One region of the Geobacillus sp. CCR genome, then DNA from elsewhere that is predicted to be linked to it. Evidence: riboswitches for the same ligand, from Rfam matches in the RefSeq annotation. Region 1 holds a riboswitch; each other region holds the start of a gene.
The links. A riboswitch is a leader RNA that binds a small molecule or an ion and turns the genes downstream of it on or off. The one in region 1 is predicted to bind cobalamin.

Region 1 (3,933 bases):
TTTGCGCAGCCGTTCATGCGGTTTGAGCGGCTGGACGGCGGCTGCTAGTTGATACTTGCGCTGGTAGCCGCGCGGCGTGATCATCACGCCGTCATGGACGAATGTCGTTGAGTTGCCGATAATCACCGTCGTCAACATGCCGATCTCATGGTCCAGCATATGCGCCAAGTCGGTGAGAACGATATGCTGCCGTTCGCGGTACGCACTTTTCACGAGTCCAACGGGCGTTGTCGGCGCACGATGGCGGAGCAGGATGCGTTGCGCCTCCACAATCTGCCGAGTGCGCCGCCCGCTTTTCGGATTGTACAACGCAATGACAAAATCGGCCGCCGCCGCGGCGTCAATCCGCTTTTCAATCAGCTCCCACGGCGTCAAATGGTCGCTCAAGCTGATCGTACACGCATCGTGCATAATCGGCGCCCCAAGCAATGCAGCGCACGAATGAATGGCGGAAATGCCGGGGATGACTTCGACTTCAATCGGACTCGCTTTCGTCCACCCTTTTTCGATCAACACTTCATACACGAGCCCCGCCATGCCGTACAACCCGGCGTCGCCGCTTGAAATGACGGCGACCGTTTTGCCGCGCTCGGCCCACTTCACCGCCGCTTGGGCGCGGCTCACTTCTTCGGTCATGCCCGTGCTAATGATCTCTTTTCCAGCAATGAGATCGCGCACAAGTTCGATGTACGTTTTGTAGCCAATGATGACGTCGCTTTCTTCAATCGCTTCCCGAGCCCGTTTCGTCATATGGTCGACGCTTCCCGGGCCAAAGCCGACAATGAGCAATTTGCCGCCCACTTTACAGCCCCCCTCTCCATATCTCGATTATCATCGACATCCCTAACCATATGCTGTAAATCCCTGTGACCGCACCAAGGACATAAAACAGTCGTTCCCGCTGCTTTGCTTTCCAAAATCCCCACGATAATCCAGCCGCTGTAGCAATCGTCGCAATGAGCAAGCCGGCGACAAACAGCACAAGCTGAAGGACAGCGGCGCTCACACGCACTTTTCCGACCGCGTGGGTGATAATGGCTAGCTGGGTCGGGCTTTCGACGCCAATGCCATGAATGATGCCGATGATCAAGGCGCCAGCCCAACCAACATGCGAAAAAGAACGGCAACTGTCCATTTCCCGCCTTCCCCGCAGCCATCGAGTAACCGTATGGCCGAACTCATAAAGGAGCTGAAACCGGCTTTTCACCTCACCCCGCCGAAAAAGAGAAAAAAGCATCATCCCGCCAAGAAGCACAAGCGTAACGCCAACTAAGAGCTCAATGGCGGCGGCTGACGACTCGGAAAGCCGGGCGCCGACCATGAGCGCCGCCACCCCCATGACAAACACGATTGCTCCGTGTCCAATAGCGTACATGATTCCGAGCGCCAACTGCTGTCTTCGCCGCGACTCGCTTCCGACCATATCCGCAATGGCCGCGACATGGTCGCTGTCCATCCCATGACGCATGCCGAGAAATATCGCTAACATTACATAACTGGCCCATTCCATCATTACGTCCTCCTCTTTCGAACGCCAATAACCGACTCCGTCCCACCAAGACGGGTCAACCCGTCTTCACGGTATTCATACGTCGCCCACGCGCGAAGCGGCTCGCCGTTTTGCAAATGGCGATGGACGACCTCTTTTGCCTTCTCCGGTGTCATCAACCGGTACCAGACGCCATCCGGGTAGACGATCATCACACACGCATCTTGACAGCGTCCGTTGCAGCGCGTCCTTGTTGTATGGACAGCGTCGTCAAGCCCAAGGCGGGCGATTTCCTCGCGCACCGCGGTTGTCACGTCATCTCCGCCATGGCGGAGGCACGTCCCTCCGTTGCAAATGAGCACATGATGCTTCATTCCCCGCAAATCCCACGTCGCCACCAAATCCCCCCTTTTGCTAGAATGGTAGAATGAAATGCGGCAGACGGACGGTTTTTCGACAAAAGAAAAAGCACCTCTACAGCAGAGGTGCAGAAAAATGTATACGAAAGCCGTAAACGGCCCAAACAGGGCCCCTAAAGCCGTCATTCTCCCGCACGTCTGCCTATAGTCCCGTAGGCATCCGTCCGATCCAAACAAGGCAGGTCTCCTGACTTAGGATCATCGCTTGGCGGCGTCTTCCCGAAGCATCCTTCAGTGACTTGTTGCCGCAAAGCTCCCCATCACAGTGGCGGGCACCGTGCCGGATTTTCACCGAGCTTCCCTTTTCACCCAAGCCCTAAGCGGGCTAGGCACCTTGTTTGTCTTACCGCCATATATGCGCTGTCATGGAACAAGCATCCGTTTTCATCGTAGTACAACCAATGCGTTGCCGTCAACCGTTTTTTGCCGACAAATCTTTGTTGGCGACGACAACGCCGTCCGCATCAGCGTACACGTACGCCCCTGGCTCCCAGCGGACGCCGCCAAACTCGAGCGCAACGTCGCGGGCGCCTTTTCCTTCTTTTTGGCATTTCGAGCGGGCGTTCCATTTCAACCAGAACGATACATCTCCAACTTGTCCAGGTCTAAGACAAATCCAGCGCCCAGCAATATATCCAATCCTAACAAACCGTTAATCCCCTCATAGTCCATCCCGCTAAAATCAATTTCATACTCTCTTAGCTGGAAAGAATCTAGCTGAATACAGTCTAATTTTTTTGTAAACGCGTACTCTTTCCCACCGATTCCGTAATAAGCCACAATACGATCGCCCGGCTCTACCCGCAAATGAATATCTTCTACTGCATTTTGAGAAATCACTGTTTTCGCCGCACCAGTATCAATCACCATATTATGAATCAACTTAGACCTTCCTTGATAAACGATTTCGATCGATGCAAACAGCAAGCCTTCACGATATTCAATCTGCATAATGAAATTTCCCTCTCAGGCCAATCGCTCCCCGAACTTTTAAAACAATCTCCTTGTGGCTAGTATGATAAACAAGCTGATTCCCTTTCGATTGCAGCAACTCACGAGTTGCATCCTTGTCCGAAACCGTTCCGATAACAGCCACCTCTTCAATGATTTCTTGATCTCCCTCTAAATGGGACTTTAATACTTGTAATTTCACAAATTGATTTGGATACAATGAACGCACTTCCTGCCATTCCATCTCCATCGCCTCAACCTGTTCGTTGTATTGAACGAGACTCAACCGCAGCCGTCAACCATTTTTCGCCAACAAATCTTTGTTGGCGACGACAACGCCGTCCGCATCAGCGTACACGTACGCCCCTGGCTCCCAGCGGACGCCGCCAAACTCGAGCGCAACGTCGCGTGAGCCTTTTCCCTCTTTTTTGCTTTTCACCGGGCATGTGCCGATCGCCATCACGCCAATCGGCATGGCGCCAATTTCCGCTGAATCGCGGATGCAGCCGTGGATGATGACGCCAGCAAGCCCCCTCTCGCAAGCGATTTGCGCCAGCCGGTCGCCTAATAGCGCGACGCGGCGCGAGCCTTTTCCATCGACCACGAGCACCGTCCCCGGCGGCACCGTCTCCAGCGCTTCTCGGACAAGGACGTTGTCTTCAAACACATCGACCGTCGCAATCGGCCCGGAAAACGCCCGCTTTCCGCCGTACGATTGGAACGGCAACTCGCATACTTGCAACTCGTCTAAAAATTGATCGCATAAATCGGCTGTTTTCATTGTCGCTCTCCCCTTTCATGTTTTGCATTCGCCGTCATTCGCCAAAATCCTTCTGCCTCAGCAGTTTTTTGTCGACGATCTTTCATTCGAACGACTGACACGAACGCGGCGATGTGAACCAAACCATTGTGTGGCGGTTAATCGCTTCGATGTATTCCACCGATCGCATTGAAACCATAAAAAACGGCCCCGCGCCGATATATAGCGGAGACCGTTTTCACCGGCTCAAAGCCCCTCCGGTTTGACCAGACGTTCAGCTGGGCTAGCTGGATTCGAACCAGCGCATCACGGAG
Region 2 (3,933 bases), on a different contig from region 1:
AGGCAAAGATCCAGCTGACGGCCCACGCGCATCCAATGGCGAAAACGCCCGCAAGCGCCACACTGGCGATCCCTCCTTCCGGACGGTAGCCGATAAGAAATCCCATGACAAACGTCAGGGTGGTGGCGATGACATAGCGGACTACATCGGCTAATAACGCCCCAGCCAACGGAGCGATGCGGGCGATCGGCAGCGATTTAAAGCGGTCGAACACGCCTTTATCCATATCATCGCGAAGTTGAACTCCTGAAGTGACGGAAGCCCCGATCAACGTTTGGATGAGAATGCCGGGAATGATCATGGGCAAGTAGTTATGAACATTCCCCGCGATGGCTCCACCAAAGATGTAGGTAAACATCAAGGTGAAGATAATCGGCTGAAAAGTGACGTCAAATAATTGTTCGGGTGTGCGCCGCACCTTCAACAAACCACGATAGGCCATCGTCAGCGAATTTCGTACAGCTTGGGAAACGCTTGTACGGTTTTTCTGTTGGCGTTTGACCTCCAATTGAGGAGACACTGGTTTCATCTCATCGCTTCCTCCCTTACATCATTGGATTCATCTGCACGTTTTTCCACTCCATGGCCGGTAATGGTCAGAAAGACCTCATCGAGGGTTGGTTTTTGCACACTTAACTCGGTTAAGTGGATGCCCTCTTGACGCAAAGCGACAAGCAGGTCCGTCACATGGTCTGGATCGGCCATCGGCGCCGTGATGTTCCCGGTTTCTAAGGATACCGTCGGCCGAACATGGAGAACGCGCTCAATGATGCGCTTGGCCGTTTCGATCTCTCCAGGATGTTGCAGCTTGACTTGCAATGACGATTGACCGATGGACGCCTTGAGTTCATCGGGTGTCCCTTCAGCGACGACTCGGCCGTGATCAATTACGGCGATGCGGTCTGCCAATTCGTCCGCTTCTTGTAAATATTGGGTTGTCAGCAGCACCGTTGTTCCCATATTCACCAAGCGCCGGATCGTTTCCCACATTTGATTGCGCGTGCGCGGGTCGAGTCCGGTGGTCGGTTCGTCAAGAAAAATGAGCGGCGGCTGGGCAATGAGGCTGGCGGCGAGATCCAGACGCCGGCGCATACCGCCAGAGAAATGTTTCAATGGGCGCTTGGCTGCTTCTGTCAAACCAAATTCCTCCAATAATTCGCTTGTTTTTCGCCTTGCTTCTGTTCGGCTCAGTCCCAGAAGCCTAGAAAAGATCATTAGATTCTCTGTTGCGCTGAGCGTTTCGTCAACAGAGGCGTATTGACCGGTGACACCAATCAATTGCCGGACGACTTGCGGTTGTTTGACGACGTCGTACCCAAAAATTTGGGCGGAACCGGCGTCCGGGCGCAATAACGTCGCTAACATTCGGATTGTCGTTGTCTTGCCGGCTCCATTGGGGCCCAGCACACCATAGATGGTGCCCGCGCGCACACGCAAATTGAGACCGTCCACGGCCCGGTGGTCGCCAAAGGTTTTCACCAATTCGTGTGTTTCCACTGCCCACTCTTGATGGGCGGGTGAGATTTGGGGTCTGTATCCCATTTTGTGTCCCCCTCCTTCGTATGATTCTCGTACATGGTGAATTGTAGCATGCTTTTATGAACAGAATGTGAACAACGGAATGATTTTTTGAGGAAGAGAAAATTTGATTCGCCCACTCTTGCAATTCTCCCGGTTTTGGTATATGCTTGTTCCATCAGGATGATCATCTACTATATATTGTTTTGTTCTATTTTTTAAACAACTATATATCGTTGCGCCAAGCAATGGTGTCCATCAGGACTTAATAGGGAATCCGGTGTGAATCCGGAACTGCCCCCGCAACTGTATGTGCGGACGAAATGGGATGGCCACTGGCGGCAAGAGCCATTCGGCGCGCCGCTGGGAAGGCCCCAAAGTAGGACGATGCACGAGTCAGGAGACCTGCCTTGCTTGGAACGTTTCATGTTCTTCGGGGTGTGAGAAGATGAAACGATAGGGGAAAAGAAAAAGGGTTTCGTATGCCTTTTTTCCGTCTGTCGTTTCATCCGCTCGCCTGCCCGAGCGGATTTTTTATTGAAGGAGTGGGGAAACGAATGACCGCATTGACGAAAATGATCATCATCGATGACCAAGGGAAGCCGGTTTCTTTTTCACGTGAAGAGTTTGCGTCGCTGATTGGGCAAGCCGCCGCTGGATTCGGCCGTCTGTCGCTTGATGAATACGTCGAGCGTGTTTGGCAGCTTCTCAGTCGAAAGGAGTCCGTCACGGTAGAACAGCTGCACCAAACGGCTATTTTGGAAGGACTTTCTTACATTGATGAAGATGAGCCGGACTGGACATTTGTGTGCGCCCGGCTGTATTTGCGGCAATTGTACCGTGAAGCGGCGCGGCAGCGCGGGTACGATGAACGCGAGCGGTATGGCGATTTCTACTCGCTGCTTGTTGCGCTGACGGAACAAGGGGTGTACAGCCCGTTCTTGCTTGAGCGTTATACGAAAGAAGAAGTCGACGCCATCGGCGCGTTTCTTGATCCGGAGAAGGACAAGCTGTTTACGTACATTGGGCTGCGCACGCTCGCTGATCGGTATTTGGCCCGCGATTATGAGCGGCGGCTGTATGAATTGCCGCAGGAGCGGTTTTTGGTCATCGCCATGACGCTAATGGTGAATGAACCACCCAAGCGGCGCCTTGAGCTCGTGAAGGAAGCGTATTGGGCGTTAAGCAACTTATACATGACCGTGGCGACGCCGACGCTTGCCAATGCCGGAAAGTCATACGGCCAGCTGTCGAGCTGCTTTGTCGACACGGTCGATGACAGCTTGCAAGGGATTTACGACAGCAACACCGACATCGCCAATTTATCGAAATCGGGCGGCGGCATCGGCGTCTATTTAGGCAAAATCCGGTCGCGCGGCAGCGACATCAAAGGATTCAAAGGGGTCTCCTCCGGCGTCATCCCGTGGATGAAGCAGCTGAACAATACAGCGGTGAGCGTCGATCAGTTAGGACAGCGAAAGGGAGCCATTTCCGTCTATTTGGATGTGTGGCATAAAGACATTTTTGCGTTTCTCGATGCGCGGCTCAACAACGGTGACGAACGGCTGCGGACGCATGATTTGTTCACCGGCGTTTGCATCCCTGATTTGTTCATGGAGCAAGTCGAACAGCGCGGCGACTGGTATTTGTTTGATCCGCATGAAGTGCGGAAGGTGATGGGATTTAGCTTGGAAGACTTTTATGATGAGGAAAAAGGGTGCGGGAGTTTCCGCGAGAAATACTGGCAATGTGTCAACGAACCAAGACTGTCGAAAGAAAAAGTGCCGGCGATCGAAGTGATGAAAAGCATCATGCGCAGCCAGCTCGAGTCGGGGACGCCGTTTATGTTTTACCGCGATGAAGTGAACCGGCAAAATCCGAATCGCCATCTCGGGATGATCTACTGCAGCAACCTTTGCACGGAAATCGCGCAAAACCAAAGCCCAACGGTGATGAAGCGGCAATATGTAAAAGACGGGATGATCATCATTGAAAAAATACCAGGCGATTTTGTCGTCTGCAATTTATCGTCGATCAACTTGGCGCGGGCGGTGACCGATGGGGTTTTGGCGCGGCTGATCCCGATTCAAATGCGGATGCTCGATAATGTCATTGATTTAAACAATATCCCTGTGCTGCAAGCCGGCCTGACGAACGAAAAATACCGCGCTGTCGGGCTTGGAACCTTTGGCTGGCATCATTTGTTGGCGTTAAAAGGCATTCGCTGGGAGTCGGACGAAGCGGTCCGCTATGCCGACGAGCTGTATGAAACGATCGCGTATTTGGCGATTCAAGCGAGCATGGAGCTCGCCAAAGAGAAAGGGAGCTACCCGGCGTTTCCAGGATCGGATTGGCAGACGGGCGCTTATTTTGAGCGGCGCGGCTACGAAAGCCACGGTGAATTGGATTGGGATC
Region 3 (3,933 bases), on a different contig from region 1:
TGAATGAATATGTCGGTTTTATGGCAGGCTGGGTCATTTTGCTTGATTACATTTTCGTTCCGGCTCTTCTCTATTTGGTCAGCGCTGCTGCCTTAGCCGATATTGTGCCGCAAGTGCCGATTTCCGTGTGGCTCGTTCTGTTTATTGCCATGAATACGGTCATTAATATTCTCGGGATCGAGATGACGGCCAAAGCGAACAAAGTGATTGTTGTTTTAGAGCTCATCGTCCTTGCAGTGTTTGTGATCACAGGAATTATTGCGATTATAAAAGGTGTCAATGGAGCGCAGTTTACGTTCAAACCGCTGTACGATCCTAATCATTTCAGCGCGGAGACGGTGATGGGGGCGGTGTCGGTGGCCGTCTTGAGCTTCCTTGGTTTTGATGCGGTGTCGACGCTGGCTGAGGAAACAAGGGACGGGAAATCATCGATCGGCAAAGCGATCATTTTCGCTTTGCTCGTTGTCGGTGCGCTTTTCATCGTGCAAACATGGGTCGCCGCTCTCATTTGGCCTGATTATACGACGTTTAAAAACGCGGACGTGGCGTTTTATCAGATTGCGGAGCTGGCAGGCGGACCATGGCTGAAATGGACAACGATCGTCGCCACCGCGCTTTCGTGGGGGATCGCGAACGCGCTCGTCGCCCAAGCAGCCATCTCCCGCATTTTGTACAGCATGGGTCGCGACCGTAAACTGCCCAGTGTGCTGGCTAAAGTGCATCCGAAATTTCAAACGCCATACGTCAGCACATTGCTTGTCGCTGTGATTTCGCTCATTGTCACGACGGTGTTCGCCTCACAAATTGATAAACTCGCTTCGCTTGTCAACTTTGGCGCCCTGACGGCTTTCCTCTTTTTGCATGTGTCGGTGATGAACTATTTCTTGCGCAAACAAAAGAGTAACGATTATATTAATCATCTCTTGTTTCCGCTCATCGGTTTTGTTATCATCGGCTATGTATGGATGAATCTGGACCCGCTCAGCAAAAAGCTAGGATTGATTTGGATCGCGATTGGACTCGTTTATCTGGTCTTTTTGCGACTCACGAACAAAGACTCCCGTCTAAGCGGGGAACTGTAGTTGCTTGTAAGGCCTGACGCCGTCATAAAAGGCGTTGGGTCTTTCGTTTTTTGCCGACGATGAAACATTTTTTCGATCGCGACGTATTACGAATGAGAGTACGGCGCCTTGTTAAGGCAAAACACCGTTCATCCGCAATAGGCGGGCGCCGATAAAACATGGAAGGAGCCGGGGGAACATGAGCATGTTTGGAAAAGTCGCCGCCGATGTGCTTGGGCTAAGCGACATCGGCTCGGTTATTCAACCGAAAGACTATGACAAAGTAGATGCCGATGATTATGTGATGCACGAGGATGGAGAAAAAATCTATTTTCTTATCAAATCGAAATCGGATGAGTATTGCTTCACCAACCGCGCGCTCATTCATCTGGACGGCACGAGCGCTGCGAGCAAAAAACGGACGCTGCGCCGCTACGATTACTATAAGCATCCGATTTCCGACGTGTCGCTCGAAACAGCCGGGACGGTCGACTTGGACGCGGAAATCAAATTTAAAATCGGGTCGCACTGCTATTCGATTGATGTGCATAAAAAGCATATTGAGGAATTGAAAGATTTGTATAAATCGCTGCTGGCGATCGCGGAGATTTGCCATGAAAACGAAATGAAATTCCACTATGCTGAGCGGAGTTTGGAACTGGCGGCCAAGGTGTTTGCCAACATGCGCGGCGACGGCGTCAATGTGTCGGCGGATTTTCAGGCCGTGAATGAATACGCTTTTTGCTGGCTGACGGAAGCGAAAAAGAACTATACGGTGAAGGATTTCGGGTTTGTGTTTGACAAATATATTCAACAGTGACGAGATGAAGGTTGTATCGGGGAAAGACGCCGTGCCAGAGGTGGGGCGTCTTTCCTAATTTTTTTAGCGACATATGGAAAAGGAACGTTTCTCCGCAGCCGGAAGAAACTCAAAAGATGAGGTTTGTGGGAATCGATGAATAGGCAACATGGCGGCATTTGACATCGCGGAGCTCGATGCAACGGCGCATGCGGCGTTCCGTACAAAACACGGACACTGGAGCCGAGCTGCCTGACCGCAAAAGTGATCGATGACCGCCTGCCGCCAGCCCACTGTAAATTCACAGTTGTCAAATGCCAGGCCTTGCTTTAATATAAAAATGTCCATATCCGATAACTAAATCAACTCGCAGCAAGGCGCCGAAAAGGCTTAATAGGGAATCCGGTGGGAATCCGGAGCTGTCCCCGCAACTGTCAATGCGGACGAAATGAAATCGCCACTGTACGGACGGATGGCTTGCGCTGTTTTCCGTACGGGAAGGCTTCAGAGTAGGATGAAGCATGAGCCAGTAGACCTGCCTTGCTTGCCGCAGTTTCCGAATCTTCGGGGGGTGAGACGCGGAAACAGTCGCATAGGGCATTGTTGTGCCCATTGGCGGTCTGTTTCGCGCTCATTCCCAGATTTAGGCGGAATGGGCGTTTTTTATTGTACATACATCACTGAAGGGGGAATGACGGATGAAACGTTGGACATGGCCGGCGGTGGTGGCGGTGTTCTTCCTTCTGGCCGCCGTGCTGGTCGGCTGCAGCGGTGGAGCCAATAGCAACGCCCAGCCAGCGAAAAAAGAAGAACCGAAAACGGAACAAGCGGCGTTTCCGGTGACGGTGAAAGACGGGCTTGGCGAGGATGTCACGATCAAAGCGGAACCGAAAAAGATCGTCTCACTCATCCCAAGCAATACGGAAATCGCCTATGCGTTGGGGTTGGGCGATAAGATCGTCGGCGTCAGCGATTTTGACAATTACCCGGAAGACGTCAAAACGAAAACGAAAATCGGCGGCATGGAATTCAACGTCGAGAAAATCATTTCGCTCAAACCGGATCTTGTCTTGGCCCACGCGTCAAGCGCCCATAACTCGCGCGATGGCCTCAAGCAATTGAAAGACGCCGGCATCACCGTGCTTGTCGTGAATGACGCGAAGTCGTTCGACGATGTGTATGCGTCCATCGAATTGATCGGCAAAGCGACCGGGGCGTCGGACAAAGCGAAGCAAGTGATTGATGAGATGAAAGAGAAGCTTGCGCAAATTCAAGAAAAAGCGAAACAAATCCCGGCGGACAAACAAGCGAACGTCTGGATTGAAGTGTCGCCGCCGCCGCAGCTGTATACGGCCGGCAAAGGGACGTTTATGGATGAGATGCTTCAAGTGATTTCAGCGAAAAACGTCGCCGGCAGCTTGGAAGGCTGGCCGATGGTGACGGAAGAAAAAGCAGTGGCCTATAAGCCGGATGTGATCATCACGACATACGGCGGAGCGAAGCAAGTGTTTGCGCGCGCTGCTTGGAAAGACGTGCCGGCGGTGAAAAACAAGCGGGTGTATGACGTCAACACCGACTTAGTAAGCCGCCCGGGTCCGCGCCTTGTCGAAGGGGTCGAGGAACTTGCCAAAGCCGTTTACCCGGATGTGTTCAAGTAAAACGTGGATGTATATATTGGCCGTCACGGCGGCCATGTTATCGTTGCTCGTAGGGATATCGACAGGATCGCTGTCGATTCCCTTTTCTTCTATTGTTCGCATTCTTGCGTCCGAATGGTTTGGTATGCCGCTTCCGTCTGACATTCCGGCCGATTGGGTGCCGATCGTGATGGCGATCCGCTTGCCGCGCGTCGTGCTCGCTTTTTTGGTCGGGGCGTCATTGGCGCTGGCTGGCGCGGCGTTCCAAGGGTTGCTGAAAAATGCGCTCGCCGATCCGTACACGCTCGGCGTCTCGTCCGGCGCCTCGGTCGGGGCGGTGCTCGTCATCTTTCTCGGCTGGCAATGGCCGCTCTTTGGCACGTTCACGCTGCCGATCGTGAGCATTTTATGCGGCATGGCGACGCTTGTCGCCGTT

Region 2: it holds a riboswitch for cobalamin, as region 1 does, so the genes downstream of both, ACVBDQ_RS04005 (ribonucleoside-diphosphate reductase subunit alpha) here and ACVBDQ_RS08275 ((2Fe-2S) ferredoxin domain-containing protein) in region 1, are expected to answer to the same signal.
Region 3: it holds a riboswitch for cobalamin, as region 1 does, so the genes downstream of both, ACVBDQ_RS10265 (ABC transporter substrate-binding protein) here and ACVBDQ_RS08275 ((2Fe-2S) ferredoxin domain-containing protein) in region 1, are expected to answer to the same signal.

The regions. Positions count from the first base shown of each region.
Region 1 is NZ_JBREBQ010000012.1:73,526-77,458, reverse strand. It holds gene cobJ (precorrin-3B C(17)-methyltransferase) at 1-801, opposite strand, end outside; gene ACVBDQ_RS08280 (HoxN/HupN/NixA family nickel/cobalt transporter) at 803-1,510, opposite strand; gene ACVBDQ_RS08275 ((2Fe-2S) ferredoxin domain-containing protein) at 1,513-1,887, opposite strand; cobalamin riboswitch at 2,069-2,260, opposite strand; partial or broken gene ACVBDQ_RS08270 (RraA family protein) at 2,321-2,461, opposite strand; gene ACVBDQ_RS08265 (retropepsin-like aspartic protease) at 2,479-2,859, opposite strand; gene ACVBDQ_RS08260 (hypothetical protein) at 2,849-3,103, opposite strand; gene rraA (ribonuclease E activity regulator RraA) at 3,155-3,640, opposite strand; tRNA gene ACVBDQ_RS08250 (tRNA-Gln) at 3,898-3,933, opposite strand, start outside.
Region 2 is NZ_JBREBQ010000005.1:30,263-34,195, reverse strand. It holds gene ACVBDQ_RS04015 (ABC transporter permease) at 1-529, opposite strand, end outside; gene ACVBDQ_RS04010 (ATP-binding cassette domain-containing protein) at 526-1,542, opposite strand; cobalamin riboswitch at 1,750-1,945, shown strand; gene ACVBDQ_RS04005 (ribonucleoside-diphosphate reductase subunit alpha) at 2,001-3,933, shown strand, end outside.
Region 3 is NZ_JBREBQ010000017.1:10,627-14,559, reverse strand. It holds gene ACVBDQ_RS10275 (APC family permease) at 1-1,082, shown strand, start outside; gene ACVBDQ_RS10270 (PH domain-containing protein) at 1,267-1,881, shown strand; cobalamin riboswitch at 2,219-2,417, shown strand; gene ACVBDQ_RS10265 (ABC transporter substrate-binding protein) at 2,559-3,518, shown strand; gene ACVBDQ_RS10260 (FecCD family ABC transporter permease) at 3,484-3,933, shown strand, end outside.